DNA from 3 places in the Crossiella sp. CA198 genome. Region 3 is predicted to be linked to each of the others. Evidence: riboswitches for the same ligand, from Rfam matches in the RefSeq annotation. Region 3 holds a riboswitch; each other region holds the start of a gene.
The links. Region 3 has a riboswitch for cobalamin ahead of metE (5-methyltetrahydropteroyltriglutamate--homocysteine S-methyltransferase). Riboswitches for the same ligand answer to the same signal wherever they lie in the genome.
Positions count from the first base shown of each region.

Region 1: it holds a riboswitch for cobalamin, as region 3 does, so the genes downstream of both, ACTOWY_RS17690 (CbtB domain-containing protein) here and metE (5-methyltetrahydropteroyltriglutamate--homocysteine S-methyltransferase) in region 3, are expected to answer to the same signal.
Region 2: it holds a riboswitch for cobalamin, as region 3 does, so the genes downstream of both, ACTOWY_RS13800 (ribonucleoside-diphosphate reductase subunit alpha) here and metE (5-methyltetrahydropteroyltriglutamate--homocysteine S-methyltransferase) in region 3, are expected to answer to the same signal.

Region 1 is NZ_JBQJIM010000009.1:298,243-308,136, forward strand. It holds gene ACTOWY_RS17645 (amino acid adenylation domain-containing protein) at 1-518, opposite strand, end outside; gene ACTOWY_RS17650 (MbtH family protein) at 714-923, shown strand; gene sbnA (2,3-diaminopropionate biosynthesis protein SbnA) at 929-1,942, shown strand; gene sbnB (2,3-diaminopropionate biosynthesis protein SbnB) at 1,936-2,946, shown strand; gene ACTOWY_RS17665 (response regulator transcription factor) at 3,018-3,635, opposite strand; gene ACTOWY_RS17670 (response regulator transcription factor) at 3,632-4,243, opposite strand; gene ACTOWY_RS17675 (hypothetical protein) at 4,420-4,623, opposite strand; gene ACTOWY_RS17680 (class I SAM-dependent methyltransferase) at 4,677-5,507, opposite strand; gene ACTOWY_RS17685 (CbtA family protein) at 5,567-6,316, opposite strand; gene ACTOWY_RS17690 (CbtB domain-containing protein) at 6,331-6,528, opposite strand; cobalamin riboswitch at 6,552-6,729, opposite strand; gene ACTOWY_RS17695 (TetR/AcrR family transcriptional regulator) at 6,869-7,480, opposite strand; gene ACTOWY_RS17700 (PDR/VanB family oxidoreductase) at 7,542-8,573, opposite strand; gene ACTOWY_RS17705 (metal-dependent hydrolase) at 8,573-9,445, opposite strand; gene ACTOWY_RS17710 (SDR family oxidoreductase) at 9,477-9,894, opposite strand, start outside.
Region 2 is NZ_JBQJIM010000007.1:170,445-180,338, reverse strand. It holds gene ACTOWY_RS13820 (hypothetical protein) at 1-268, shown strand, start outside; gene ACTOWY_RS13815 (DUF1579 family protein) at 425-1,033, opposite strand; gene ACTOWY_RS13810 (LysR family transcriptional regulator) at 1,101-2,024, opposite strand; gene ACTOWY_RS13805 (NADPH:quinone oxidoreductase family protein) at 2,031-3,017, opposite strand; cobalamin riboswitch at 3,125-3,361, shown strand; gene ACTOWY_RS13800 (ribonucleoside-diphosphate reductase subunit alpha) at 3,652-6,513, shown strand; gene ACTOWY_RS13795 (ribonucleotide-diphosphate reductase subunit beta) at 6,510-7,586, shown strand; gene ACTOWY_RS13790 (hypothetical protein) at 7,651-8,778, shown strand; gene ACTOWY_RS13785 (diguanylate cyclase) at 9,056-9,894, shown strand, end outside.
Region 3 is NZ_JBQJIM010000023.1:164,664-174,557, forward strand. It holds gene rraA (ribonuclease E activity regulator RraA) at 1-53, shown strand, start outside; gene metE (5-methyltetrahydropteroyltriglutamate--homocysteine S-methyltransferase) at 120-2,354, opposite strand; cobalamin riboswitch at 2,474-2,680, opposite strand; gene cobF (precorrin-6A synthase (deacetylating)) at 2,720-3,490, opposite strand; gene ACTOWY_RS33390 (sulfite oxidase) at 3,630-4,877, shown strand; gene ACTOWY_RS33395 (DUF4037 domain-containing protein) at 4,922-5,938, shown strand; gene ACTOWY_RS33400 (class I SAM-dependent methyltransferase) at 6,035-6,787, shown strand; gene ACTOWY_RS33405 (multicopper oxidase family protein) at 6,919-8,484, opposite strand; gene ACTOWY_RS33410 (hypothetical protein) at 8,481-8,861, opposite strand; gene ACTOWY_RS33415 (LysR family transcriptional regulator) at 8,942-9,826, shown strand.

The DNA.
Region 1 (9,894 bases), on a different contig from region 3:
TCCCGCTGCCAGGCGGCGAAGTCCGCGTACTGCAAGGACAACTCGGGCAACTCGGCAGCGGGACCGCCGGTGCGCTCGTGGTATCCGGCGGCCAGCTCACGGGCCAGCACGCCCCAGGACCAGCCGTCGAAGGCGATGTGGTGCACCACGAACAGCAGCAGGTGCTCGTCCGCGGCCAGGCGCACCAGGGTCAGCCGCAGTGGCGGCGCGGTGCTCAGGTCGATCGGGCGGCGCAGTTCCAGCTCGACCAGCTCGGCCAGCCGGGTTTCGACATCCGGCGTCCCGTCAAGGTCGTGCATGCTGGGCACACTGTCCACTTCGGACTCAATGATCTGCCCGACCGTGGTGTAGCGGGTGCGCAGGATCTCGTGCCGCGCGATGATCCCGTGGAACGCCCCGGTCAGTGCGGACACATCCAACTCGCCGTGCACCCGCAGCGCCAGTGGCAGCAGGTAGTCCGGCGCGCCGGGACGGAGCTGGTCGAGGAACAACAGCCGTTGCTGTGCGAACGACGTCACCCTGGCACCGCTGTCCACCGGTCACCTCCACCTGCTTGGCCCTGGTCCACCGAAGAGTGCGGCCGACGCCCCCTGCCTCGCCAGGGAAGGAACAGCAGCGCTCGACCGCCACTGCCGGTGCGCGTTTGTCCCTATGGCCCACCGGCCACGACGGGGGACGCTCGGCGGGCCAGTACACCGACCCGGGAGGACGGCATGACCGAGGAGAACGACGAGGCCGTGTACCGCGTCGTGCGCAACGACGAGGAGCAGTACTCGATCTGGCGGGCCGACCGGGAACTGCCGCTCGGCTGGCACGCCGAGGGCACCGAGGGATCCCGGCAGGTTTGCCTGGACCACATCGGCCGGGTGTGGACCGACATGCGCCCGCTGAGCCTGCGCCGCCGCATGGAACAGGTGAGCTGACCGGCATGAGCGGCTACGGCGCCGGTTCGGCCGGGGTGCTCGGCACGATCGGCGGGACCCCGCTGGTCGAGCTGACCAGGTTGTTGCCCGGCAGCGGGTTCCGGGTGCACGCGAAGCTGGAGGCGGCCAATCCCGGTGGCAGCATCAAGGATCGGTCCGCTTACGCGATGCTGACCGAGGCGGTGCGCACCGGCGCGGTCGTGCCCGGCCGGTCGGTGGTGGTGGAGTCCAGTTCCGGCAACCTCGGCATCGGACTCGCCCAGGTGTGCCGGATCATGGAACTGCGCTTCCTCTGCGTGGTGGACCCGCGCACCAACCCGCAGAACATCGCGATCATGCGGGCCTACGGCGCCGAGGTGCACACCGTCACCGACCGCGATCCGGCCACCGGCGAGTACCTGCCGATGCGCCGGCGCCGGGTGCGGGAACTGCTGGCCACGCTGCCGGATGCCTACTGCCCCAACCAGTACGGCAACACCCGCAACGCCTGGGCGCACCGCGGCACCATGCGCGAGATCGTCGAGGCGCTGGACGGCGAGCTGGATTTCCTGCTGTGCACGGTGAGTTCGGCCGGGACGCTGCGCGGGTGCGCGGAGTACGCGCGGGAGCACGGGCTGGGGGTGCGGATCATCGCGGTGGACGCGGAGAGCAGCGCGATCTTCCACACCCCGGTGGGCAACCGGCTGATTCCCGGGCACGGCGCGGCGGTGCGGCCGGAGTTGTTCCGGCCGGGGCTGGCCGATGAGGTGGTGCATGTCAACGACCTGGACTGCGTGGTCGGCTGCCGCAGGCTCGCGGGGCGGGAGGCGATCCTGGCCGGCGGGTCCTCCGGCGCGGTGGTCTCGGCGCTGCACCGGCTGCGGGAGCGGATCCCGGCCGGGGCGAACTGCGCGCTGATCCTGCCCGACCGCGGTGAGCGGTACCTCGACACGATCTACGACGACGACTGGGTCGCGGCCCAGTTCGGCGACGTCACCGAACTGTGGAAGGACGACGCGATGGAGGTGGCCCGGTGCTGATCCTCGGCAACGACACGGTCCGGCGGGTGCTGGACGGGCGGGAGCTGGAGGTGCTGGCCGCGGTGCGGCAGGCCTACGTGCAGCACGCGCGGGGCGAGACCGCGTTGCCGCACTCGGTGTTCCTGCGTTTCCCGGACGACACCCGCAACCGGATCATCGGCCTGCCAGCCTATCTCGGTGGCGCGCAGGCGGTCGCCGGGATGAAGTGGATCGCCAGCTTCCCCGGCAACGTCTCCCTCGGCCTGCAACGGGCCTCGGCCGCGATCGTGCTGAACTCGATGCGCACCGGCAATCCGGTGGCACTGCTGGAGGGTTCGACCATCTCGGCCCGGCGCACCGCGGCCAGCGCAGCCCTGGCCGCGGCGACTTTGCCCGGCGCCACGCCGGATTCCGGGGTCACCCTGATCGGCTGCGGGGTGATCAACCGGGAGGTGCTGCGGTTCCTCCGGGTGGTACGGCCCGAACTGCGCGCGGTGACCGTGTTCGACCTGGACCGCGAGCGGGCGGCGGCCTTCGCCACCTGCGCCGACCCGGAGCTGACCGTCACCGTGGCCACCGACCTCGACCAGGCCCTGGCCGCGAACCGGCTGATCTCCTTCGCCACCACCGCTTCCGTGCCGCACGTGGACCTCAGCGCCTGCCACCCGGGCACGCTGGTGCTCGGCCTGTCCCTGCGCGATGTCACCATCGACGGGGTCCTGGGCGCGGTGAACATCGTCGACGACCACGATCACGTGTGCCGCGCGGCCACCTCGCTGCACCTGGCCGAACAGCACCTGGGCCACCGCGAGTTCATCACCGGCACGCTCGGCGACCTGCTCGACATCGGCACGGACCACCGGCGGGACCCGCACCGGGTGACCCTGTTCTCCCCCTTCGGTCTCGGCGTGCTCGACCTGGCCGTGTCCGCGCTGGTGCTGCGGGTCGCGCGGGAGTCCGGCCTCGGGGTGGAACTCACCGACTTCCTACCCGCCGAGGAGGCCGCCTTGAGTTCCACCGGCTGATCGCCTGCCGCACGAAGGCCCCGTCGCGACCGACGGGGCCTTTTCCTGGTGTGACAGTGAATCTCCGGAGATCAGATCAGTCCGGCGCGGACCGCGCGGGCCACCGCGTGCGAGCGGTTGCGCACCTGGAGCCGGGCCATCAGCTCGTAGATCACGTTCTTCACGGTGTGCTCGGAACAGGACAGCGAACGGGCGATCGCGGCGTTGCCGTGCCCGTCGGCCATCAGGGTCAGCACCGCGGTCTGCCGCGCGGTGAGCGTGCGGGGCGCGGTGACCACCGCGGTCTCCGGCCCGGACAGCAGCCGGGCCAGCACCTCCGAGGGCAACCGGCCGTCGCCGTGCCGGGCCGAATGCACCGCGGCGACCAACTGGTCGGTAGTGGTGCGCCCGGCGTGCAACAGCACGCTCACCCCGGTGCGCACCGCGCGCAGCACGCCCGCGGGGGCGAAGGTGTCGGCCAGCACCATCAGCCGCCGGTCCCGCCCGGACCGGACGGCCGACAACGCGGGTTCCGGCGTGGCGAGGGCGGCGTCCAGGGCCTCCTCCACCGTGCCGCCCGCCGCCAGGGTCACCGTCGCCTCCGCCGGGTCGACCGCGATACCCGCGCGGGACAACAACTCCAGCGCCCCGGCCCGGACCGTGGCGTCGGTCGCGTCCAGCCGCACCCGCAGCTGCGCCACCGCGGTCACAGCAGACCTGCCCGCAACGCGTAGGCCACCGCGTGCGCCCGGTTGCGCAGCCGGAACCGGTGCGTGATGTCGTGCACCACGCTGACCACGGTCCGCGGCGAGTAGCACAGTTCCTGGGCGATCTCCCCGGTCTCCCGCCCGTCCGCGACCAGCCGCAGCACCTCGCGTTCCCGCTCGTTCAGCGCCACCCCGCCGACCCCGGCCCGCTCGACCGGCCGGGCGCGGTGCTCCAGCAGCGAGTCGAGCAGATCCGGCGGCACCGTGCAGTCCCCGCCCGCGGCGGCCAGCACGGTGCGGGCCAGCCGGTCCGCGCTGGCCTCCCGGCGGCGCAGCAGGCCGCGGGCGCCCGCGGCGATGGCGTGCAGGGCCTCCGCGGGTCGCAGATCGGTGGCCACCAGCACCACCTCCGGCCGGTCCGGGCGGTTCCTGGTCTCCCGCACCAGGTCCAGCACGGCCTCGGCCACCGCGTCCACGATCACCACGGTCACCTCCGCCGCCTCGGCCGGGCCCGCCACGGCCACATCCGGGCAGCTGTGCAATGCACCGGTCGCGCCGGCTTCCAGCATCGGGTCCATCGCGACGACGCTGACCCGCACCGGCTCACCCATCCGGTCCCTCCTCGGTCGTGTTGCCTCCTGTTGACAAGCCAATACGTGCCCGACCGACGGCACATCGGGTCCGACCACCCACATTTCCGCCACCCACGCACCGGACCACCCACAATCTCCGCCTACCGACCGGTCGGTAGGCGGACCTGCCGCTCAAGCCACCCCGCCGACGTGGATCACGCGGTCAGCGTGGCCGGGCTGTCCGGGTAGTTGAAGACGATCAACGCCTGACCGGGGCCGCCACCGTGCAGCGCACAGGGCAGCAGCACCTGCCGGCCGGAGTCCGGGCTCCGGCCCGCCGACAATTCGACCAGCACGCTGGTCACCTGCTCGGCGGCCAGCGCGGGCCAGGCCGCTGCCGGGTCTTCCTGGTGCAGCACCAGGGGTGTGCGCAGGTGGCGACGGGCGGCCAGCTCGTGGCCGCGCCGCGCCCTCAGTCCGCCCAGCCCGGCCAGGTCAGGGTCGCCAGCTCGCGGCCGGAGGAGCCCAGATCCGGTGGCAGCTCAGGGTTGTGGCCGTGCTCCCGCAGCACCCGGTCGACCTCGGCGGCGGACTCCGGTGGCAGGCACAGGCGTCGGCGGGTGGTCTCGACCAGCTCGGCGAAGTCCCGGTGCTCGGGTTCCGAGGGTCGCCGCCAGCGGGTGAGGTGGGGGTGCACGCCGAGTTCGCCCAGTGCGGCGATCAGATCGTCGACGGTGGGACCCTCGGGGCGGGTGAGGCCGTGAAAGTGTTGCCACAGCGGGTTGAGGTCGACCAGCGGGTGCCGGGCCGCGGTCTCCAGCACCACGCTGCGCCGCGCGGCCGCGGTGAGGGCGGCGATGAACGGGGCCAGGTCGGGCACGTTGTACACCACGTTGCCGCACACCACGACATCGGCGACGCCGGCTCGCTTGGCCAGGTCCGGCCAGCGGCCGCGCAGTCCGCGGGTGGGCACGCCGAGGGAGTCCGCGCCCTCGATGCAGGCGGCGAGCAGGTCGGCGTCGGCGTCCACCGCGGTGAACTCGGTGACCAGCCCGGCGGCCAGCAGCGGCAGGCTGCTCGTCCCGGCCCCGGCGCCGATGTCCAGCAGCGAACCGGATTCGTCCAGTTCCACCCGGGCCCGGTCAAAGGTGGCCCCGGTGGGCGCGGCGAGCTGGGCGGCGGCGCGGCGGCGGAACACCTGACGCGGCAACACCCACGGCGATTCGGCGGCCCCGGCCAGCACATGCGCCGGGATGGCCCAGTCGGCGAGCTGCCGGGCCCAGCGTTCCTGTGCGGTGCTCACCGGGCAAGCATAGGGCCGGGGCCGCGGGCTCCTCGCCCCGCGGCCCCGGCCCGTTGATGCTATGCGGCCAGCGCGGGCGTGTCAGCCTTGCGCTGCTGACGCTCCAGCAGCAGGCCGAACACACTGGCCAGCACTGTCCACAGAGTGGCCAGCTGGATCAGCGAGTACAGCCGGAACTGCCAGAGCAGCGGGGCCGGGATGTCCGCCGGGATCGGGTCGTTGTTGGCGGGCAACAGGAAAACCACCAGTGCCAGCAGGACCACAGTGGACAGTCCGGTCAGCACCAGCCGGACCGAGCGGTCAAGACCCTTGCCCGCCAGGAACCGGTTGAACCACGGCGCGAGGTTGGCCAGCACCAGTCCCGCGACGATGACCGCCAGGTACAGCAGCGTGCGTTCCTCCACAGTGGACGGATCGCCGACGCCGGGCGGGTTGGCCGGGTACTTCAGGCCGGGCAGTAAGGAGATCGTCAGGAACCCGACGCCGCCCAGCAGCAACGCGCGGTCCAGGTCGGCCCGGCCGGGCAGCCGGTGGCGCAGCCGCGCGAAGGCGACCGCGAACACCAGGCCGATGGACAGCCCGATCACCACGGTGGCCAGCAGTCCGCCGACGAGCTGGGTGCCCCGGTCGAACAGCTCCTCGTGGTGGTCGCCCGCCGCGGGGTCGGCCGGGCGGGCCTCCTCCACGGCGAGTGCCGCTTCCAGGGGGATCTCGGTCAGGAAGTACTGCACCGCGGCGCCGGCCAGCCCGGCGACCACACCGGCCAGGGCGCCACGGAGCAGCGTGGATCCGAAGGTGGGAGTAGTCATCTACGCGGCCCCGTTCAGTGGCACGGAACGCCGAGCGCGTGCCGCCCGTCGTGGGCGAACTCGTGGATCAGCTCGGAGCCGTGTGCCAGCAACAGGCCGTTCTCCTGCAACAGCACGTACAGCACGATCAGCGCGGCGGCGGCGACCAGCCAGGACCAGGCTGGCACCGCGATGGCGGTCGGACGATCGGGGGACGCGGCAGATGCCGACATGTTCTCCTCCATGCCTCGTGGACGGTTCCGTACGCGCCGCAGCCGGTCTCCTGGCTCCCGGATCATGGCCACGTCTCAGGCCTTCCCAGACGGCTGAGCCGCCCAGTGACACTGTTCGAGACGGGACTTCCCCGGTCACAGTGGCGAGGACCACGCCGGATTCACACCGGCTTCCCGAACACTGCGGCCCAGTGACCGTAAGGCACCTGTCCGCAACGCAGCCAGCTCTGAACGGGTCATCAGGATCACAATCAGGTGGCGATCCGGCATAGCACGGAACTTTCGTCGCGTTCCCGCGTTCAGCAGCCGGAACCCGGGGCAGGTGTGGTGCGGGCCCGCCTCAGACGTCCGCGGCGATCCGGGTCAGCAGTTCGGCGGTGACGGGGTCGCGGGTGGCGGTGGCCGCGGTCATCGCGGCGAGCTGGTCGATCAGCCAGTCGATCAGCTCTTCGCGGCCGTGTTTGCGTTCCTGCAACCAGATCAGCAGGGTGCCCTCGACCACCGCGACCCAGCAGCGCAGGGTCAGCAGCATGAACGGGCTGGGCTCGGTGACCCCGGTGACGGTGAGGATCTCCCGCACCGCCACGTGCCGGACCTCATCGACCAGCGTGTCGGTGTCCTGGGTGGCGACCACGGATCCGCTGCGCAGCAACGCGATGTAGGCGGTGGCGTAGGTGTCGGCGACGTCGACGAACACCCCGAGGGAGTGCCGGAGCTGGTCGATCAGGGTGCCGGGCTCGCGCCGGGTCAGCCGGTCCACCAGCTCGTCCACCGCGGTGCGCAGCGCGGCCACGTGCACCTCGCGCAGGCTGCCGAAGTAGCGGTAGAACAGCGCTCTGGACACCTCGGCGTGGGTGATGATGTCCTCGATCGACACCAGTTCCGGCGCCCGGCTGCTGTACAGCTCCAGTGCCGCGCCGATGAGGTCCTCGCGGCGTTCGGCCGGGGACATCCGGCGTTTGCGCCGGGGCGGGCTGCTCGTCTCGGTCAGTTCAGTCATGTCCGGTTCATCATCACAGATCCAGCGCGAGCCGGGTGCGTGCGCGGGTCACGCAGATGCGCGCCTGGTCCGGTTCGTCGGCCGGATGGGCGCGGTCCGGTTCGCCCTCGAGCACCCGGACCCGGCAGGTGCCACAGAATCCCTGCTGGCAGGAGTAGCCGATATCGGGCAGCACGGCGCGGATCGCGGTGAGCGCGGAGACCTCGGCGGGCACCGGCACGGTGACGCCGGTGCGGCGCAGCTCGACCTCGAACGGCGCGCCGCCCAGGACCGGCGGTGGGCTGAAGCGTTCGCTGTAGAGCGGCCGGGTCACCGGAACGGCCTGCTTGACCGCGGCGAGCATGGGGGGCGGGCCGCAGCAGTAGAGCACCGAGTCGCCGGGGTCGACCAGGTCCGCCGCGGTGGGCGGGCCGCCGTGCTCGTCGTCGGCGTGCACCCGCACCCGGTCGCCGTAACCGGCCAGCTCGGCCAGGAACGGCAGGCTCGCTCGCGACCGTCCACTGTAGACAAGACGCCAGTCCGCGCCCGCCCTGGCCGCGGCGTGCACCATCGGCAGGATCGGGGTGATCCCGATGCCACCGGCCAGGAACAGGTAGCGCGGGGCGCGGACGAACGGGAAGGCGTTGCGCGGCCCGCGGATGCCCAGTTCGTCCCCGGCGCGCAGTTCGTGCACCTCCCGAGATCCGCCGCCGCCCCCGGCGATCCGGCGCACCGCGATCCGATAGCCTACCGAACGGTCGGTAGGGTCCCCGCACAGCGAGTACTGCCGTCGCTTGCCCGAGGGCAGGTGGAGGTCCAGGTGGTGGCCGGGCTGCCAGGCGGGCAGCGGGGTCCGGCCGGCGGCCACCAGGCGCAGGCTCACCACGTCCTCGGCCTCGGCCCTGACCTCGGCGATCCGCACCCGCCGCGGCGGCTCGGGCGGCCCCTCGGCGGCCCCGCCGCGGCGCAACAGCCGGATGTAGGTGTCCATCGCGCGCGCCGCCCAGCCGACCAGTCGGTCGGGACCGGCGCCAATGGGGTGCGGCGGGGTGTCCTGGCGGGTCATCAGTGCCCCGCGGCCCTGGCCGCGGGCGAGGTGGCCAGGTAGGCCACGGCCCGTGCGGTGGAGCCCTCCTGGGAGGGGTGGTAGGAGCGGCGCAGGAAGGTGGACAGCTTGCGCAGCAACGAGCCGTAGCCGGGCAGCAGGCCGCGCCGGGCGCTGCGCGGCACATCCCGCCAGTGCGGCCGGACCTGCCCGCGCAGCACCGGGTCGGCCTGCATCAGGTAGCGCAGGCCACGCACCCAGCACAGCACCAGCGCGGGCCCGACGACCGCCATCGCACGCAGTCGCCGCGGGTAGCTGCCGTCGATGTGCTGGTACAGGTCGAAGGCGACCGAGCGGTGCTCGACCTCCTCGGCGCCATGCCAGCGCAGCAGGTCCAGCATGGTCGGATCGATGCCTGCCCGGTCCAGGCCGCGGGCGTCCAGGACCCACTGCCCGAGGAAGGCGGTGACGTGCTCCACCGCGGCCACGTAGGCCAGCCGTTCGATCAGCCAGGCCCGCTGCCCGCGTGCGTCCAGGTCCCGGTCGCCGAGGATCCGGGCGAAGATCCACTCCACCTGCCGCACGTACGGATCGGGGTCGATCCCCTGTTCCCGCAGGTGTTCCTGGGCACCCTGGTGCGATTCGGCGTGCACCGCCTCCTGCCCGACGAAGCCGATCACCTGCTCGCGCAGTTCGGCGTCCCGGATCAGCGGCAGCGCCTGTTGGAAGACCCGGACGAACCAGCGTTCGCCCTCGGGCAGCAGCAGGTGCGTGACGTTGAGGATGTGGGTGGTGAACGGTTCCCCCGGCACCCAGTGCAGCGGGGTGTTCGACCAGTCGAAGTGCACGTCTCGCGGGGTGAGGACCAGCCGGTCGGGTTGCTCGTGGCTCATCGGATGCTCCGGTGATCAGTGTTCCGGTGGATCAGTGCGGGGTGAGGTCGTAGCGGGCGGCGGCGCGCAGCAGACCGGGGGTGAGCCGGGAGAGCAGCAGGCCGGCGTGCGCCTCGGGGGTCACCGGCGCGATCGGCTTGTCCTGGTGCACGGCGAGCAGGATCGCCCGCGCGACCCGCGAGGGCGGGTAGTTCCGCTTGCGGTACAAGGCGGAGGTACTGGCGCGGGCCTGTTCCTGCTCGCGGTCGTCCAGGCCGACGAACCGGGTGCTGCGGGTGATGTTGGTGTTGACGATGCCGGGGCAGACCGCGGTGACGCCGATCCGGTGCGGGGCGAGTTCGGCGCGCAGGCACTGGGTCAGGGTGAGCACCGCGGACTTGGTGGTGGCGTAGGCGGGCAGGGTGCGCGAGTGCAGGTAGGCCGCGGCGGAGGCGATGTTGACCAGGTGC
Region 2 (9,894 bases), on a different contig from region 3:
GCGGCTGATCAGCGCCGGACTGGCCGCGGTGGACGTCGCCAAGGACGGCGGCCGGGCGATCCGGCTGATCGAACTGCCCGGCGGCCGGGTCCGGCACGAGATGCCCGTGCCCATCGGTTCCCAGGTGAACACGATCGACCTGGCCGCCGACGGCACCCTCGTGGTGGTGGGCGGGCGCACGGCGGTCCTGATCAACCCGGACACCGGCGCGAGCCGCACGGTGGAACTGCCCGGCAAGACCACGACCTACCTGACCCGCCTCAGCTAGCCCCACCCGCCCCCGTGTTGGCCGTTGTGGACGGTGTGTTGGCCGTTGTGGACGGTGTGTTGGCCGAAGGGGCGTACCAGTTCGGCCAACACCGGGTACGACAACGGCCAACACGCCGGCGCGTGACGGGCCGGACCTCTGGCGACACGCTCGCGCTTAGCGGCGGGTGTAGGTCTTGCGGTCGGCCAGTCGTTCCGGCTCGCCGGGCGGGGTGAAGAGCAGGTCGATCACCTGCCGGTCCGGGGTCTCGAACCGGATGACCGTACGCATCCGGATGGTCTTGCCGATGTAGGCGTCCCCCAGCACGCCCTGGTCCACGAACTCGCCAGTCATGTTCAGCTCGGCGGAGCCGTTGTCGGAGGCGCCGTGGTAGCTCATCATGGCCGCGTTGAGCGCGTCGATGGTGACGAACTCGTACTGCTTGGCCATGTTCGCGTGCGCCAGCCAGCCGAGCCGGTAGTACGGGCCGCCGTTGAAGGTGCCGGTCAGCTCTTCCTGGAGGTGGCGGCCGCCGGTGCCCTCCACCCAGCGGCGGGTGCCCTTGACGTCCTTGGCCACCAACGGTTTCTCCGCGGTGCCACCGGCGATGAAGGTGCGCATCTCCACCTCCCACTCACCGATGAGCGGTTGCAGGCGCTGGTGTGCGGGGCCGGGTTGGCCGTTGCGCACCAGGGTCGGTACCTCGGGGCTGGCGGGGGCGGCGGCGCAGGAGGCGAGCAGGGTCAGGGTCAGTGCGACTGTGGTCGCGAGAAGTCTTGTCAGCACGGGGGAAGTCTGGGATCGGCGGCCGGCCGGAACAACAGTCGATCATCAATGGTTCCGATTAGCCGGGCTAATCAATCGGCGCCAGTTCGGCGGCGAGGTCCACGAAAGCCCGTACCGCGGCCGAATCCTGGTGCCACACCGGCACGGCCAGCATCGGCGGCAGGTCCCGGATCGGCACCGCGACCAGACCGGGGAACGGCATCCGGTCCAGCACCCCGGCCACCGAGCAGTGCAGGCCGACCCCGCGGGCGACCAGGATCAGCGCGTCGTCGACCAGCATGCTGGTCTTGCCGGTCAGCGCGCACAGGTCATCGGAGGTCTGTGGGATCGGCCGGCCGGACGGGGTGACCACCGGGGTCCAGGCGGCGCGGTGCGCGGGCGGCGCGGAGTTGGTGGGGTTGCACAGCAGGTGACCGGCCAGGTCCTCCACACAGATCGACTCGCCGCGGGCCAGTGGGTGATCGGCCGGGGTGACCAGTGCCCGTGGATGTCTGGCGAGCACCGGTCCGACGCCGAGTCCGGTGTCCCGCAACAGTTCCGGGTCGCCAGGGGACCAGGTGAGCACCACCTGCGCGCCGGCGAAGACCGGCAGCAGGTCCGGGCCGATCTCGGTGGCGTTGAGCTGGATCGCGCACCGCGGGTGCCTGGCCTCGAAGGCCCGCACCAGCCCGGTGACGAAGTCCAGGCCCATCGACGGGTGGTAGCCCACCCGCAGCGTGCCGTTGACCCCGCGCGCGAGCACCTGGCACGCGCGCAGGGTGGTCAGCAGTTGCTCGTGCCCGGTGCGCGCCCCGGCCAGGAACTCCTTGCCCAGCCCGGTGAGCCGGACCGAACGGCTGGTCCGCTCGAACAGCGCGCCGCCGATCTCCCGTTCCAGGGTCCGGATCGTCTGGCTCACCCGGCCCTGGGTCAGGTGCAGGCGAGCCGCGGTGCGGCCGAAGTGGAGTTCCTCGGCCAGCACCAGGAATGCCTCGATCTCGCGTAACTCCATCAGTTCCTAGTCAAAGGTCACCACGACCCGGCCGACGGAGTCGCCGTCGGCGAGTCGTTGCAGGCCCGCGGGCGCCTCGGCCAGCGGCAGCCGCTCGCCGACCAGCGGATCGACCAGGCCCTCCTCGGCCAGTGCGGCCAGTTCCAGGCTCGCCTGGCGGACCGAGGCCGGATCCTTGTGCGTGTACAGGCCCCAGTGCAGGCCCAGCAGCGAGTAGTTCTTGACCAGGGCGTGGTTCATCGCGGCGCTGGGGATCTCGCCGCTGGCGAAGCCGACGATGACGATCCGGCCCTCGAAGGCGATGACCTTGGTGGAGGCGCGGAAGGACTCGCCGCCGACCGGGTCGTAGACCACGTCCACGCCGCGGCCGCCGGTGAACTCCTTCACCGTGGCGATCACGTCCTCCTGCTTTCGGTCGATCACCAGGTCCGCGCCCAGCTGCTTGGCCACCTCGGCCTTGCGCGCGCCGCCGACCACGCCGATCACCGTGGCGCCCGCGGCCTTGCCGAGCTGGACGGCCGCGCTGCCGACCCCGCCCGCGGCGGCGTGCACGAGCAGCGTCTCGCCCTCGGCCAGCCCGGCCCGGCGGTGCAGGCCGAACCAGCCGGTCTGGTAGGCGATGTGGAAGCTGGCGGCCTGCGCGTCGTCCAGGGACTCCGGCGCCGGGATGACCTCGTTCGCGTTGACTGTGACGTAATCGGCAAGTCCGCCATGCGGCGGCGCGGGGGTGGCGATGACGCGATCGCCGACCGACCAGCCGGACGCGCCCTCACCGAGCGCGACCACGTCACCGCAAAGCTCGACCCCCGGGGTGAACGGCAGTGGCGGGCGGACCTGGTACTGACCACGGCAGATCAGCACGTCCGGGAAGTTCAGCGCGGTCGCCCGGACCTTCACCAGCAGCTGGCCGGGGCCTGCCACCGGGTCCGGAACCTCGTCCAGCTTGAGCACATCCCGCGGCTCGCCCAGCTCGTGCACCCGCCATGCCCGCACTACACACCTCCACGCACCGTGATCGGTCAGCCCCCATCGTGTCATGTCCCACCGACACGCGACACACGGCCATATTGGGTGCGCTTGCACAGGCGACCCCTACATGTAGTATCCGTTCCGCTGATGGTTCACCGGGCACGCAAACCCCCGGTGAGGCAACAGGGAACCCGGTGCGACTCCGGGACTGCCCCGCAGCGGTGAGTGGGAACGACCGCCGTCACCGGCCGAGCGATCGCGCCGGTACAGCACTGGACGCCACGGTCCGGGAAGCGACGGCCAGTAGGAGACCGGCCCCGGCCGGCACGCCCACGAGTCCGAAGACCTGCCGTCAGCGGGCGCACCGACGGTGTGCCCGGTTCGCGGTCTCGTGGGAAGGCCGAGCGGACGACCAGACGGCGCCTCCGCGCGCCCCGGTCGGCCCTCGCCTGCCTCTGACTCCGCGGCCCATCGGCGCCGGCGCTCGCGAGGAGAGACGACCTGTATGACCGCATCGCCCGCGAGTGCTAGCGAGCCTCAGAGCTAACGCCTCACCCAAGCTTCCCCAGCGACGGCAACCGAACCCGCACCCGGGTGCCCGGTCGCCCGGCGCTGCCTTCGTCCGCCCAGCACACATTTTGGAGCAGCTTTCGTGTCAGTGCATTCGCCAGAGATCGCCTCGGGGGCGATCACGGTGATCCGCCGCAACGGCGCGGTGTCCCCGTTCGAAGCGAGCAAGATCTCGGTCGCGATGACCAAGGCCTGGCTGGCCGTGGAGGGCACCGACGCCGGCGCCTCGCCGCGCGTGCGGGAACAGATCGCCGAGCTGACCCAGTCGGTGGAACAGGCTCTGTTGCGGCACGCCGGACCGGACCGGCCGTTGCACATCGAGCAGATCCAGGACCAGGTCGAACTGACCCTCATGCGGGCCGGGCACCAGAAGGTCGCCCGCGCCTACGTGCTCTACCGCGAGGAGCACACCAAGGCCCGCGCGGTGTCCGCGCCCACGGCCGCGCCGCGGTTCTCGGTGCGCCAGGCCGACGGCACGCTGGTCCCGCTGGATGCCGCGCGGCTCGCGCTGGTGATCCAGGAGTCCTGCGCCGGGCTGACCGCGGTCGCCGCGGAGACCGTGCTCGCCGAGACCATGCGCAACCTCTACAACGGGATCAGCCCGGCCGAGCTGAGCGTGGCGCCGGTGATGGCCGCGCGCACCATGGTCGAGAACGACCCGAACTACTCCTACGTCAGCGCCCGGCTGCTGCTGGACAAGCTGCGCGGTGAGGCCCTCGGCTTCCTGGCCGGCGAGGAGCGGGTGGCCAGCCACGCGCAGATGACCGAGCAGTACCCGGTCTACTTCGCCGAGTTCATCCGGCGTGGCGTGGAGCTGGACCAGCTCGACACCGAACTGGCCAAGTTCGACCTGGAACGCCTGGGCGCGGCCCTGGTGGCCGACCGCGACCTGCAGTTCCAGTTCCTGGGCATGCAGACCCTCTACGACCGGTACCTGTTGCACAGCGACGAGGTCCGCTACGAGCTGCCGCAGGCCTTCTTCATGCGGGTGGCCATGGGCCTGGCGCTGCGTGAGGACGACCGCGAGGCGCGGGCGATCGAGTTCTACGACCTGATCTCCAGCTTCGACTTCATGTGCTCCACGCCGACGCTGTTCAACGCGGGCACCACCCGCTCGCAGCTGTCCTCCTGCTTCCTCACCACGGTGGGCGATGACCTGGAGGGGATCTTCCACGGCATCAGCAACAACGCGCTGCTGTCCAAGTACGCGGGCGGGCTGGGCAACGACTGGACCCCGGTGCGCGGTATCGGCGCGCACATCAAGGGCACCAACGGCAAGTCCCAGGGCGTGGTGCCGTTCCTGAAGATCGCCAACGACACCGCGGTCGCGGTCAACCAGGGCGGCAAGCGCAAGGGCGCGGTCTGCGCCTACCTGGAAACCTGGCACATCGACGTCGAGGAATTCCTCGACCTGCGCAAGAACACCGGCGACGACCGGCGGCGCACGCACGACATGAACACCGCGAACTGGGTGCCGGATGAGTTCCTGCGCCGGGTGCGCGCGGACGGCCAGTGGACGCTGTTCTCCCCGGATGAGGTCCCGGACCTGCACGACGCCTACGGCCTGGAGTTCTCCCGCAAGTACGCCGAGTACGAGGCGGCGGCCGACCGCGGCGAGATCCGGGTCTTCCGCCGGGTGCAGGCCAAGGACCTATGGCGGCGGATGCTGACCATGCTGTTCGAGACCGGTCACCCGTGGATCACCTTCAAGGACCCGTGCAACCTGCGTTCCCCGCAGCAGCACTCGGGTGTGGTGCACTCCTCCAACCTGTGCACCGAGATCACGCTCAACACCCAGGTTGGGATTCTCGATCCCGCAAGCGGATCTTCGCTAGACGAGGTCGCCGTGTGCAACCTCGGCTCGGTCAACCTGGCCCAGCACATCACGCCGGAGGGCATCGACCACGCCCGGCTGGAGAAGACCGTGCGCACCGCGGTCCGCATGCTGGACAACGTGATCGACGTCAACTTCTACACCATCCCCGAGGCGCGCCGGTCCAACATGCGGCACCGTCCGGTGGGCCTGGGCCTGATGGGCTTCCAGGACGCGCTCTACGCGCTGCGGCTGCCGATGGCCTCGCCGGGCGCGGTGGAGTTCGCCGACCGCAGCATGGAGGAGATCTCCTACTACGCGATCTCGGCCTCGGCCGAGCTGGCCGCCGAGCGTGGCGCGTACGAGTCCTTCCCGGGTTCGTTGTGGAGCAAGGGGATCCTGCCGATCGACTCGGTACAGATCCTGGCCGACAACCGCGCGGGCGACCTCGCGGTGGACCGTTCGTCCACTTTGGACTGGGACACGCTGCGGGCGCGCGTGGTCGAGGTCGGCATGCGCAACTCCAACGTGATGGCGATCGCGCCGACCGCGACCATCGCCAACATCACCGGGGTCAACCAGTCGATCGAACCGCTGTACCGCAACCTGTACGTGAAGTCGAACATGTCCGGCGACTTCACCGTGGTCAACCCGCAACTGGTGCGCGAGCTGAAGGAGCGCGGGCTGTGGGATGAGGTCATGATCGGCGACCTGAAGTACTTCGACGGCAGCCTCGGCGCCATCGAGCGCATCCCGGCCGAGCTGAAGTCCTTGTACGCCACCGCGTTCGAGCTGGACAGCGAGTGGCTGATCGAGGCGGCGGCGCGGCGGCAGAAGTGGATCGACCAGGCCCAGTCGCTCAACCTCTACATGGCCAAGCCCAGCGGCAAGAAGCTGGACTCGCTCTACCAGCTGGCCTGGCTGCGCGGCCTGAAGACCACGTACTACCTGCGCGCGCAGAGCGCCACGCACGTGGAGAAGTCCACCCTGCGCGGCACCGACGGCAAGCTCAACGCCGTCTCCCCCGTGCTGGTGGCGCCCGAACCCGCCCCGGCCGCGGTCTCCCCCGCCGCCGCCCAGGCCGCCGAGGCGCTGGCCTGCTCCATCACCGACCCGGACTGCGAGGCCTGCCAGTGACCGCCCTTGAACCCTCTGTCGACGCCACCGGCCTCGGCCAGATCGACCGCAGCGGCGGCCGGGTCAGCGTGGACGACAAGGCGATGATCAACTGTCGCGCCGACGTCAACCAGCTGCTGCCGCTGAAGTACAACTGGGCCTGGGACAAGTACCTGGCGGGCTGCAACAACCACTGGATGCCCACCGAGGTCTCCATGCAGGCCGACATCGCCCTGTGGAAGTCCCCGACCGGCCTGACCGACGATGAGCGCCGGGCGATCAAGCGCAACCTTGGCTTCTTCGCCACCTCGGAATCGTTGGTGGCCAACAACATCGTGCTCGCGGTGTACCGCCACCTGACCAACCCGGAGTGCCGCCAGTACCTGCTGCGCCAGGCCTTCGAGGAGGCCGTGCACACGCACACCTTCCAGTACATCTGCGAATCGCTGGGCCTGGACGAGGGCGAGCTGTTCAACATGTACCGCGAGGTCCCCTCCATCACGGACAAGGCCGCCTGGGCGCTGCGGTACACGCAGAACCTGGAGGACCCGGAGTTCAGCACCGGCACCCCGGAGAAGGACCAGGCTTTCCTGCGCGATCTGGTCGCCTTCTACGTGGTCTTCGAGGGCATGTGGTTCTACACCGGCTTCGCCCAGATCCTGTCCCTGGGCAGGCGGAACAAGATGGTCGGCATCGCCGAGCAGTACCAGTACATCCTGCGCGATGAGTCGATCCACCTGAACTTCGGCATCGACGCGATCAACCAGATCAAGATCGAGAACCCGCACCTGTGGACCGAGGCGTTCCAGGCCGAGATCCGCACCATGCTCCGCGAGGCCTGCGAGCTGGAAGTGGCCTACGGCCGCGACACCATGCCCAACGGCCTGCTCGGCCTCAACTCCGAGCTGTGCGAGCAGTACATGCACTTCATCACCAACCGGCGCTGCGCCCAGATCGGCCTGACTCCGGTGTTCCCGGAGGCGGAGAACCCGTTCCCGTGGATGTCGGAGATGATGGATCTGAAGAAGGAGAAGAACTTCTTCGAGACCAGGGTCATCGAGTACCAGACCGGTGGCGCGCTCGACTGGGACTGACCTGATCGTGTGGGGTCGCCACGGCTACGGTCGCGGCGACCCCACACGCAGCTAACCTGATGCCATGGCCTCGGTTACCTTGCGTGACTTCGTCTGGACTGTCGATCCCAAGCTGGTTGGGGTAGAAGGAATTTCGGCCGAGCTGAAGCCGCGAACCCGTAAGCTCGACATCAACATCGCTCGCCTGGTCAGGATCAACACGCTGGCCACTCCATGCCCAGCCCGGTTCGACAGCTACTTCCCTGAAGCCCGGATTCTTCTGTCCTATTTGGACACTCCACTGGACGGACCGCTGCGGCTTCGTCCAGATGTGGCACGAACTAGCTCTCATCACATTCGACACTTCGTGGTGGAGTCGCTGGGACTGGCCATGCTCACCGCCGCGGTGGAGGCCAGCGGGCGCTGGCATCGCCGTGGCTCTCTGCACCATCTCGACGCGTTGTCGATCGGGCCGGACAGGTCCTACCGGAAGCGAGGAATCAAGCCAGATCTGCTGTTCGGCTGGCCCAAGCGTCGGCTCGCCGGCGAGGCCCGGGGACGTTACCGGAAGGCGCCGTCGAGGGCGTTGGCTGACAATCTGCGACGTCTCGATGAGCTTCTGAGGTGGTCCCAGTACCACCGAGATCATCCGTTCGTCATGAGCTGGGCATATGCGAACGAACAGGAGATCACCGTGGATCTGTTCGTTCCTCGCGGCAAGCCACGTCAGCCAGCCGTCCAGGCTGACGACACCTCACGGGACGCGGACGGCACATCGCAGAAGGTGGGAGTGCTAGCCGACGAGTTGCGGGGCCTGCCAGATTTCTGGCTGCGGGACCTTTCCGGTGGCAACGCCAATGATGATCGGACTCCAGTCCGATGGCTTGCTGAACGTGCACAGACCCACGTGGCCAGTGTCCAAGAGACTCTGTTCACCACCGCCCCTCCGGTGGGTCGCCTCGTGTCAGGACGACGCCTCCACGGCGCGTGGGCTCCGCTCAACCTGTTCGGTCGCGGGGATCGGCGACTCGCCTTCGGTCTCCTCCACCAGGATTTGTCGCCGGAGGAGCAATCCGAGATGGTGGACCGCGTCAGTCGGCGGACAGACGGGAACTCGGGCACGGCCTTGGATATCTCAGGCCGATTGGTCGTGCTGGTAACAAGCGACACGGATGGTGACCCGTGGGATCTACTCGCCGATCGGGAGCAGTGACCGCAATCGGATAGCCCGGTAACACACCGTTGTCCCCCATTAGTGCGCTTACCCAGCGACATCAGTTCTACTTTCAACCGCCAGCGTCCCTAATCCGCCCCAGCACGTGCCCAGGGCCTGCGGAAACAAGCTCGGGCAGGTCGAGCGCGGCCAAGCGGAGCGGATCTCACACCATCGACCGGGTGCGTCCGGCGGTATCCAGGGGTTCAATGGTTTTGCACACGCCTTGGGTGGGGCATGATGCGCGCGCGGGTGTGTTTCGAGCAAGGGGACGTGCATGGACGTAAGCAGTCGTCCGGCCGGTGATCGCCGGTGGCTGGTCTACCTGCTCGTGGGACTCGCCTTTGTCGGGGTCTACTACCTGATTCCCACCGACGACACCGGTCGCATCGCCCGGTTCGTGGTGTATTGCCTGATCACCTCCTCGGCGGCGGTGGCCGCGTTGTACGGGGTGCGGCGGAACCGGCCGCGGCCGCTGCGGCCCTGGACGCTGATCGCGCTGGGTCAGGTCGTCTACGCGGTGGCCGACATCTGCTTCTACGTCGCGCACTACGTGCTGCGCGATCACAGCTATCCGAACGTGGCCGACATCTTCTACCTCGGGCACTACCCCCTGGTCGTGGCCGGTCTGCTGCTGCTGATCCGGATGCGCAGCCCCGGCCGGGACATGCCGGGCGTGCTGGACGCGGCCGTGTTGTCGGTCAGCGCGGGCATGATGTCCTGGCTGTACCTGATCGGACCGCGAGCCCGGCTGGACTCGCCGCTGCTGGTCAAGGCCGCCTCGCTGGCCTATCCGATGATGGACCTGGCGATGCTCGCGGTGGCCATCCGGCTGATCATGGGCGGCGGCCGGCGCCCGGCGGCGTTCACCCTGCTCAGCACCAACCTGCTGGCGTTGTTCGCGGCCGACTCGCTCTATGTGCTGCAACAGCTCGACGGCAGTTACGCCGCGGGCAACTACCTGGACGCGATCTGGCTGACCTCCAACCTGGCCCTGGGCGCCGCGGCGCTGCACCCGACCATGCGTCAGCTCGGCGAGCGTTCGACCTCGGACACCGACACCGGTCCGAGCCTGGCCCGGATGGCGGTGCTGTCCGCGGCCGCGCTGCTCGCGCC
Region 3 (9,894 bases):
TCCTGGTCAGCGACCACGACGGCGTGGTCGTGCTTGATCACCCGCCCGTCTAGGGATCGGGCGGGTTCGCGGGTGGTGCGCGGGATGTCTCCCCCGCGCACCACCCGCGTTTCTCGTTATCAGCCCAGGGTTTCGCGGACCTTGCGGGCCGCGGTGACCAGGTGCCGCAGGGCGGGCTCGACCTCGGCGTAACCGCGGGTCTTCAGCCCGCAGTCCGGGTTGATCCACAGCCGCTTGGGCGGCACCGCGGCGGCCGCGGCGGCGACCAGGTCGATGACCTCGTCCTGGCTGGGCACCCGCGGGGAGTGGATGTCGTAGACGCCCGGACCGACGCCGCGGCTGAAACCGGTGGCGCGCAGGTCTTCCAGCACCTCCATCTTGGACCGGGCGGCCTCGATGGTGGTCACGTCCGCGCCGAGACCGTCGATGGCGTCGATGACCTCGCTGAACTCCGAGTAGCACAGGTGGGTGTGGATCTGGGTGCCCACCGCGGCCCCGGCGACCGCGAGCTGGAAGGAGCCCACCGACCACTCCAGGTACTCCGGCTGGTCGGCCGCGTGCAGTGGCAGCAGTTCGCGCAGCGCGGGCTCGTCGACCTGGATGATCCGGATGCCCGCGGCCTCCAGGTCGGCGATCTCCTCCCGCAGGGCCAGCGCCACCTGGTCGGCGGTCTGGCCCAGCGGCTGGTCGTCGCGGACGAAGGACCAGGCCAGGATGGTCACCGGGCCGGTCAGCATGCCCTTGACCGGCTTGCCGGTCAGCGACTGGGCGTAGCTGGCCCAGTCCACGGTGATCGGCCTGGGCCGGGTGACGTCGCCGTGGATGATCGGCGGCCGCACGCAGCGCGAGCCGTAGGACTGCACCCAGCCGAGTTCGGTGGTGGCGAAGCCGTCCAGGTGCTCGGCGAAGTACTGCACCATGTCGTTGCGCTCGGGCTCACCGTGCACCAGCACGTCCAGGCCGATGTCCTCCTGGAGCTTGATCACCCTGGCGATCTCGGCGCGCATCCGCTCCTCGTACTGCGCCTGGGTGAGGTCCCCGGTGCGCAGGCCGGCCCGCGCGGTGCGGATCTCGCCGGTCTGTGGGAAGGAACCAATGGTGGTGGTGGCCAGCGGGGGCAGGCCCAGCAACGCGTCCTGGGCGGCCGCGCGCTCGGCGTAGGGCGCGCGCAGGCGGTCCGCGGGCCGCAGGGCCGCCACCTTGGCGCGCACCGCGTCGTCGCGCCGCGGCTCGGCGGTGGCCTGCACGGCCTGCTCCGCCCACTCGCCGGTGGCGCCCTCGCGCAGTGCCCGGCCCAGCAGCACGACCTCGCGCACCTTCTGCCGGGCGAAGGCCAGCCGCGAGCGGACCTCGGGCGCCAGACCGGTCTCGGCGTCCAGGTCATAGGGCACGTGCAGCAGCGTGGACGAGGTGCCGACCACGACCTCCTTGGCGGCGCCTGCCAGGGAGACCGCCTTGGCCAGCGCCTGGCGCAGGTCCGCGCGCCACACGTTGCGGCCGTCGATCACCCCGGCGACCAGGGTCTTGTCCCGCAGCGCAGGCACGCTGGCGATGCCCTCGGTGCTCCCGGCCACCAGGTCGACCGCGATGGCCTCGACAGCGCTCCCGGCCAGCACCGGCAGTGCCGGGCCGAGTGACCCGTAGCAGCCGGTGACCAGCAGCTTCGGCCGGTTCGGCACCGCGGCGAGGCGGTCGTAGGCGCGGCCGAGCGCGGCCAGCTCCTCCTCGGTGCGGTCCGCGGCGAAGGCGGGTTCGTCGAACTGCACCCAGGACACCCCCTCGGTGGCCAGTGCGCCGAGCAGCTCGACGTAGACGGCAAGGAGGTCGTCCAGCCGGGCCAGTGGGTCAGCGCCCTTGGCCAGCAACAGGAAGGTGACCGGGCCGAGCAGCACCGGGCGGGTGTCCACGCCCAGCGCCCTGGCCTCCCGGTACTCCTCGATCGGCTTGCCGCCTGCCAGGAAGAACACGGTGTCCTGGTCGATCTCGGGCACCAGGTAGTGGTAGTTGGTGTCGAACCACTTCGTCATCTCCAGCGGCGGCACCTCGTCGGTGCCCCGCGCGGCGGCGAAGTAGGTGTCCAGGTCGTGGTCCTGGCGGAAGCGTGCCGGGACCGCGCCGACCAGGGCCGCGGTGTCCAGCACCTGGTCGTAGTAGGAGAACGTGTTGGAGGGGACCGAGTCCAGTCCCGCGTCGTGCAGTTCCAGCCAGGTGGAGGTGCGCAACTCCTTGGCGGTGGCGAGCAGGGCGTCCCGGCCGATGCGGCCCGCCCAGTACTGCTCCACCGCGCGCTTGAGTTCCCGGCGCGGACCGATCCGCGGATAGCCCAGGACGGTGGCGCCGATACCGCTGGTCACAAGCTCTCTCCTCGCGAGCGTGCGGGAGTCCGGATTGGTCCCAGGGCACGCCGGCGGGCGGCACGAAGCCGCGTCCGCACAAGCCCACCCGAGAGGCTTCCGGACCACCGTGAACCCGGCGGGCTCACGGACCAGTGGCAGGTCTTCGGACTCACGGGCGCCGTGCTCGCTCCTACCGGCCGTCGCTTCCCACGCTCGCGCGCAGTGCTTGATGACGGCTTTCGTTCCCGTTCACCGCTGCGGGGCAGTCCCGGATTCACACCGGGTTCCCTCTTGCCTCGCCAAGCCGTTCCACGGCCGGGCGAACCACCAGCCACGCGAGCGTAGCGCACCGCGGGAGCCTCGCTCAGGATCTGGGATTTTCCTTACGACCCACCGGCAGGACGGCGCAGCAGGTAGGAGTCCATGATCCACCCCTTGGCGTCGCGGGCGCGTTGCCTGCTGGCCACGATCTGTTCGGCGACCTCGGCCAGCGGCCCGGCGATCAGGATCTCGTCCGCGGTGCCCACGTAGGCGCCCCAGTGGATGGTGGCACCCGGTTCGTCCAGGTGTTTCAGGAAGGTGTTGCCCGCGTCCAGCATCACCAGCACGTCGTCGACGCCCTCGGGCCAGCCCGCGGCCAGCCGCCGTCCGGTGGTGATCTGCACCGCACCGGCGATCTGGTTGAAGGTGATCCGGTGCCGGGCGGCCAGCGCGGACAGGCTGCTGATGCCGGGCCGCACCCGCACCTCGAAGTCCGCGCCGCCGGCCAGCACGCCCTCGACCACCGCGATGATGCTGTCGTAGAGCGCGGGATCGCCCCAGACCAGGAACGCCCCGGTCTGCTCGGGACCGAGGTGCTCGGCGATCATCCGGGCGCACAGCTCGACCCGCCGCGCCCGCCAGTCCGCCACCGCTTCGACGTAACCGTCGTAGTCGCGTCGCCGTTGCGGATCGTCCACCCGCGCCACCCGGTACCCGCCGCCGGGCACGTGCGTGTCCAGGATGACCTGGCGCAGGTCCGAGAGTTCGCGCGCCTGCCCGGCCTTGTCCAGGAAGAACACCACATTGGCGCGCCGCAGCGCGTCCACCGCCTCCACCGTGATCTGCCCGGGATCGCCCGCCCCGATGCCGACCACCTCGACCACCCGCCGCACCCGTACCCCGTTCCTCGCCGTCCCAGTGCACCGATTGTCCGTCACAACGGATCTCGCAGTTCTCCCCGGAGTCGGCTCGATGGGGTGGCCCTCGGGGCAACTAGCCTTTTCAGGCCCTGGACCAGCCAATACTGGCCCAATGTCCTATCGCGACCTGACGGATGAGACGGCCTACGACCGGCAGCGGCTGGCGGGTCTGTCCCGCCGCGGACTGCTCCGGTTGACCGCCGGTCTGGGGGCCGCCGCGGCGTTGTCCGCGACCGCCGGACCGCTGGCCACCGCGGCCGATCGCCCGGCCACCATCGTCAAACCGTTGCCGCCCGAGCTGTTCATCCCGCACGGCACCAACGCCGAGATGCGCTGGGAAGCCATGCGTGGCCAGGGCCATCTGGTGCCCACCGACCGGTTCTTCGTGCGCAACCACACCGGCACCCCGCTGATCGACGCGCGCAGCTGGCGGCTGCGGCTGTTCGGCACCGGCCTGCACGGCGCGCCGGGCCGGGACCGGGCGGTCGAGTTCAGCTACGAGGACCTGCTCGGCATGCCCGCCGAGTCGAGCACCGCTTTCGTCGAGTGCGCGGGCAACGGCCGCAGCTTCTACGGCTCCCAGCAGGGCACTCCGGCCCCCGGCACCCCGTGGACGCTGGGCGGGGTCGGCGTGGCCCGCTGGCGCGGTGTGCGGCTGGCCACGGTGCTGGAGCGGGCCGGGCTGACCGGGGCCGCGGTGGACGTGCTGCCCAGCGGCCTGGACCCGGAGTTCGTGGACGGGCAGGTCAACCTGGGCCGGGTGCGCAGGCCGCTGCCGGTGGCCAAGGCGCTGCGGGACACCCTGCTGGCGTATGAGATGAACGGCGAACCGCTGCCGCCCGACCATGGATTCCCGGTGCGGCTGATCGTGCCGAACTGGACCGGGATCTCCAGCATCAAGTGGGTTGGCGAGATCGAGGTGGCGGACCGGCCGCTGTTCTCGCCGTGGAACACTCAGTTCTACCGCCTGTTCGGCCCGAGCTACCCGCAGGAGGGCAGCGCGCCGCTGACCAGCCAGGTCACCAAGAGCGCCTTCGAGCTGCCGCGCGAGGCCCGGCTGGCCGTGGGGCGGACGCGCCTGCTGACCGGGCGGTCCTGGTCGGGCGCAGGGCGAGTGCGCGGGGTCCGGATCAGCACCGACGGCGGCGCGAGCTGGCGACCCGCCCACCCCCGTCGCCTGAGCCGGGACCAGGCGTGGCTGCCGTGGACCTTCGCCTGGCGGCCGGAGCGGCCGGGCCCGTACACGCTGCTGGCCGAGGCCACCGACAGCACTGGCGCGACCCAGCCGAGGGAGGTGCCGTTCAACCGGTTCGGCTACCTCTTCGGCGCGGTGGTGCGGCACCCGGTGACGGTCGGCTGAAACCCGCTCGCTTCACCGGCCCTGCCCCGGGCACGCTGCCGGACGTGCCACCAGCGTTCATCCCGGGTGTGGAACTCGCCGCCCGCCTCTACCGGGAAGCCGTCCGCCCTTTGCTGGACCGGCATTTCCCCGGGCTGGCGCACAGCGCGGCGCTGATCGGCCCCGGCTCCGAGGTCCTCGGCTTCGACACCGCCCGCTCCACCGACCACGACTGGGGACCACGCCTGCAACTGTTCCTGCACCCGACTGACCTCGCCGAACACGGCGTGGAGGTGTCCGGACTGCTGGCCGAGCGGCTGCCCACCGCGATCGCCGGTTACCCGACCAACCTGGTCCCGACCGGCGAGCGGGGCACCCGGCACCTGCGCCCGACCAGCGGACCTGTCCAGCACGGGGTGGAGATCGCCGACCTCGGCGCCTGGCTGACCGGCCGGCTCGGCTTCGACCCACGAGACGGGATCAGCACCCGCGACTGGCTGGGCACGCCAACGCAGGCACTCGCCGAGGTCACCGCGGGCGCGGTCTGGCACGACGGCCTGGCCCAGCTCGAACCGGCCCGGCGCGCGCTGGCCTGGTACCCCGACGACGTGTGGCGCTACCTGCTGGCCTGCCAATGGCAACGCCTCAGCCAGGAAGAACCCTTCCCCGGCCGTTGCGCGGAGGTCGGCGACGATCTTGGTTCCGCGATTATCGCCGCCCGGCTGGCCCGCGACCTGATCCGGCTGTGCCTGCTGCTGAACCGGGTCTACCCGCCCTACGGCAAATGGCTCGGCAGCGCTTTCGCCCGCCTGCCCTGCGCCGCCCGGCTGACCCCACTGCTCACCGCCGCGATCGCCGCCACCGACTGGCCGGACCGCGAACAGCACCTCAGCGCAGCCAGCGCGATGGTGGCCGCCCTGCACAACGACGCCGCTCTCACCGACCCGGTCGATCCCAGCCCACGCCCGTTCCACGACCGCCCCTACCTCGTGCTGCACGCCGAGCGCTTCACCGCGGCCCTGCGCGCCACCATCCGCGATCCCGAGCTGCGCGAACTGCCCATGGATCGCGGATTTCACTGATCGGCTGTACCGCTGAGCCGATCATCGGTGCCACGGTGAGTGGTCAACATCGTCCGCGAAGGGAATCACCACCGTGACTACCGCCCTGACCTCCTTGTGACCCACGCCGCGCAGAGCTGGGCGACCCAGGACATCGCCGAGGACTACGACACCTGGGACGACGGGGCATGCTGGCTGCTCGGTTACCCGTTCGTGCCCGGCGAACTCGGTCTGCGGGCCGGGAACCGGTTGCTGGACCTGGGATGCGGGCCGGGCACGGTCACCAGGTGGTTCGCCGACCGGCACGCCATCTCGGTGGTGGCAACGGATTTCTCCGCGGCCATGCTGGAGATCGCGGCCAGGCAACCCCATCCGCGGATCGACTACCGGCTCAGCGAGGCCGATCTGCTGCCGTTGCCGGATGACTCGGTGGACGCGGCGATGTCCTGCTTCATGTTCATCTGCGTGCCCGAACTCGACCGGCTGCAGCGGATGGTCGCCGAGGTCAGCCGGGTGCTGCGGCCCGGCGGACGGTTCACCGTGCTCGGCCCGAATCCGGCGCAGGCCAACGGCGAGTTCAGCGGGTTCCGGCGCGGCGTGCCCGGCCACAGCTACGCGGCCGGTGAGCCGTTGCCGGTCCAGGTACAGCGCACCGACGGCAGCTGGATCGGCACGGTGGACGTGCACTGGCCGGAGTCGACCTACCTGGAGCTGTTGACCGGCGCGGGTTTCCGGGTCATGTCCCGGCGCACCCCGCGACTGGCGGACGCGGCCGGGGTAGCCGATCCCGGGCTGCTGCGCGCACGCAGCTGGACCGCCGAACGCGACCGCGCGCCGTTCCTGCTGATCACCGGCGAACTACCCGCCTAGGTCCAGCCCGCACCTCGCCGGCGTGTTGGCCGTTGTCGTACACGGTGTTGGCCGATCTGGTACGCCCTTCGGCCAACACACCGTCCACAACGGCCAACACACCGTACGACAACGGCCAACACGGTGGGGGCTTAGATCACCTCGAAGTTGGCCATCATGGCCATGTCCTCGTGTTCGGCGTTGTGGCAGTGGAAGACATAGCGTCCGCGATAGCCCTCGAAGCGGGTGATCACCTCCACCGCCTCGCCGGGGCTCAGGTCGACGGTGTCCTTGAGGCCGCCGTCGAAGGGCCCCGGCGGGCCGCTGCCGCGGGAGAGGATCTGGAATCCCACCAGATGCAGGTGCACCGGGTGGTGCACATCGGCGACGAACCGCCAGATCTCCACGTCGCCGAGCCGGGGCCGGGCGGACATCCGGTCCGGGGCAAAGGGTTCGCCGCCGACCACCCAGCCCGTCCGGCCGTGCACCTGGCCCGCGGTGAAGGAGAAGTCGCGGATCGTGCCGGCCTGTGATCGGTGCAGCGGGGCGATTTCGCTGAGCTGGGGCGGGATCCGGCTGTCCTCCCGCGCGCTTCGGGTGACGATGAACCGCATGACCAGCGCGGTCGAGCCGGTGCCGAGGCGGTTCACCAGGGTGACCCGGGCGCCGACCGGGTAGCGGCCGAAGTCCACGATGACGTCGTAGCGCTCGGCCGGGGCGATCGGGAGGTGGTCGTGTGCGCGTGGTGCGTCGAGGAGCCCCTGGTCGCTGCCGATCTGGACGAGGCCCGCGCCGCCGGGTGGTGGCGGGTCCAGGGCCAGGTCGTAGCGGCGGGCGTTGGAACCGTTGAGCAGGCGCAGCCGGTGCCGGGTCGCGGTCACCTCGTGCACCGGCCATGGCGCGCCGTTGACCAGGATGACGTCGCCGAAAACGCCTTCCACGTACTCGGGTTCGACGCCGGGCACGCTGCGCAGGCTCGGATCCAGGGCCGGGTAGGCGAAGGCGCCGTGCTCGTCGAAGGCGCGGTCGGCGATCAGCAGCGGCAGTTCCCGGTCGCCCGCGGGCAGGCCGAGGGCGTCTTCCTCATCGTCGCGGACCAGGTGGAAACCGGCCAGGCCCCGGTACACCGCGGGACCGGTGAAATCCATCCGGTGGTCGTGGTACCAGAGCGTCGCGGCCCGTTGGCGCAGCGGGAAAACGTAGTCGCGGGAGCCGCGGGTCACCCGGGCGCGGGCGTCGGCCATATCGTGGCCGTGCCCGCCGGACCAGCCGGTGACCGGCAGCACAAGATCGGTGGGGTAGCCGTCGGAGTCGGCGGGGGTGTGACCGCCGTGCAGGTGGACCACGGTGGGCACCGGAAGTTCGTTGCGGTGGTGGACGATCGTGGTCCGGTCCCGGCGGGATTCGATGGTGGGTCCGGGGAAAGTCCCGTCGTAGCCCCAGATCGGGGTCCGCACGCCGGGCAGGATCTCGGCCGTGGCCGCGCGCTGGGTGATGGTGTGGTGATCGGCGTCAGCTGTCCTTTGTGGACTGAGCACCCGGGGGATCGGTAGTGGGACCTGGAAAGGCTCCGGCAACGGGATCCGGGAGCGCAGCAGCTCGCCGGTGCCGGGGGCGTCCGCGCGCAGCAGTCTCGGGGCGACCAGTCCGGCGGTGAGCAGGACGCCCGCGCCACCGGCCAGGCCCAGGAAGGTGCGCCGGGGGAGTCGGCCGCTCATCGCGTGGTCCCGGGGTGCGGGCGCCACACGGCGATCGTGGTCAGCGCCATCGCGGTGACCAGGGCGACGCCCAGCGGCAGGTGCAGGTCCAGGGCACCGGCCATACCGGCGAAATACTGCCCGGTCTCCCCGAGGGCGATGAGCAGGCTGACCCAGAACAGCCAGCGCGGTCCACGGGCCAGCCACAGCACCAGCGCGGCCAGCAGCTGCGCGTAACCCAGGTAGGACACCGCGTCCGCGCCCCAGCGGTGCAGCCAGAGCATGTCGTAGTCCCCGGCCAGATAGCCACCGGCGAACACCGGCTGGCCGATGATCGCGACGGTGTGCGCGCTCACCAGCACCCGGCACACCAACAGCGTTGTCACGGTTGTGGTCACGGGACCGAACCTAGGATCGGCCGCCTTATGCTGTCCAAGACAAGATTGGTTATCTGTTCATAACAGACAAGGCATCAGCAGTGGATCTTCTGGCACTCCGCCACTTCCAGACCCTCGCCCGGCTGGAGCACGTCGGCCGGGCCGCTGACCAGCTGCGGATCGCGCAGCCCTCGCTGAGCCGGACGCTGACCCGGCTGGAGCAGGATCTCGGCGTGCCGCTGTTCGACCGGCACGGCCGCCGGATCCGGCTCAACCGCTTCGGCAGCGCGTTCCTGCGCCGGGTCGACCGGGTGCTGGCCGAGCTGGACGACGCCCGGCAGGAACTCGCCGACGCGGCCGGGCTGGCACGCGGCATCGTCGCGGTGGCCACCGAAACCCTGCTGCCGCTGACCGAGGTGCTGCGGACCTTCCTCGCCAGGCACCCGCTGGTGGACGTGCGGCTGTTCCAGTCCGCGGCCACCGGCATGGCCGACCAGCTGCGGACCGGCGAGGCCGACCTGTGTATCGGGTCGCAACCCTTGCCCGGCAAGGACATTCACACCCAGGTCCTGCTGGACGAACCGGTACTGCTGTGCGTGCCCACCGGACACCGGCTCGCCGGCCAAGGGCGGATCAGCGTGGCCGAGCTGACCGGCGAGCCGTTCATCACCACCCCGCCCGGCTACTGGCAGCGCACACTGGTCGAGCGGCTGTTCGCCACGGCGGGCGCGGATCTGCACGTGGTGTGCGAGGGCGAGGAACCCGAGGGTATCTTCCACCTCATCGGCGCCGGGTTCGGCATTGGGCTGGTGCCTGCTTTCGGCCGCCGGATCGGCCTGCCCGCGAACGTGGTCTGGCTGGAGGTGGCCGATCCAGGCTGCCACCGGGTGCTCAGTGTGGCCTGGCGGCAGGACAGCTACCTTTCCGTTGCCGCGCAACGTTTCCGCGACCACACGATCGAGCAGTTCAGCGCAGTGCTGCCCTGATGGTCTCGCGCAGCCAGCGCTGGGCCGGGCCGGCGTCCAGCCGGGCGTGCCAGCACAACCATTGTGGA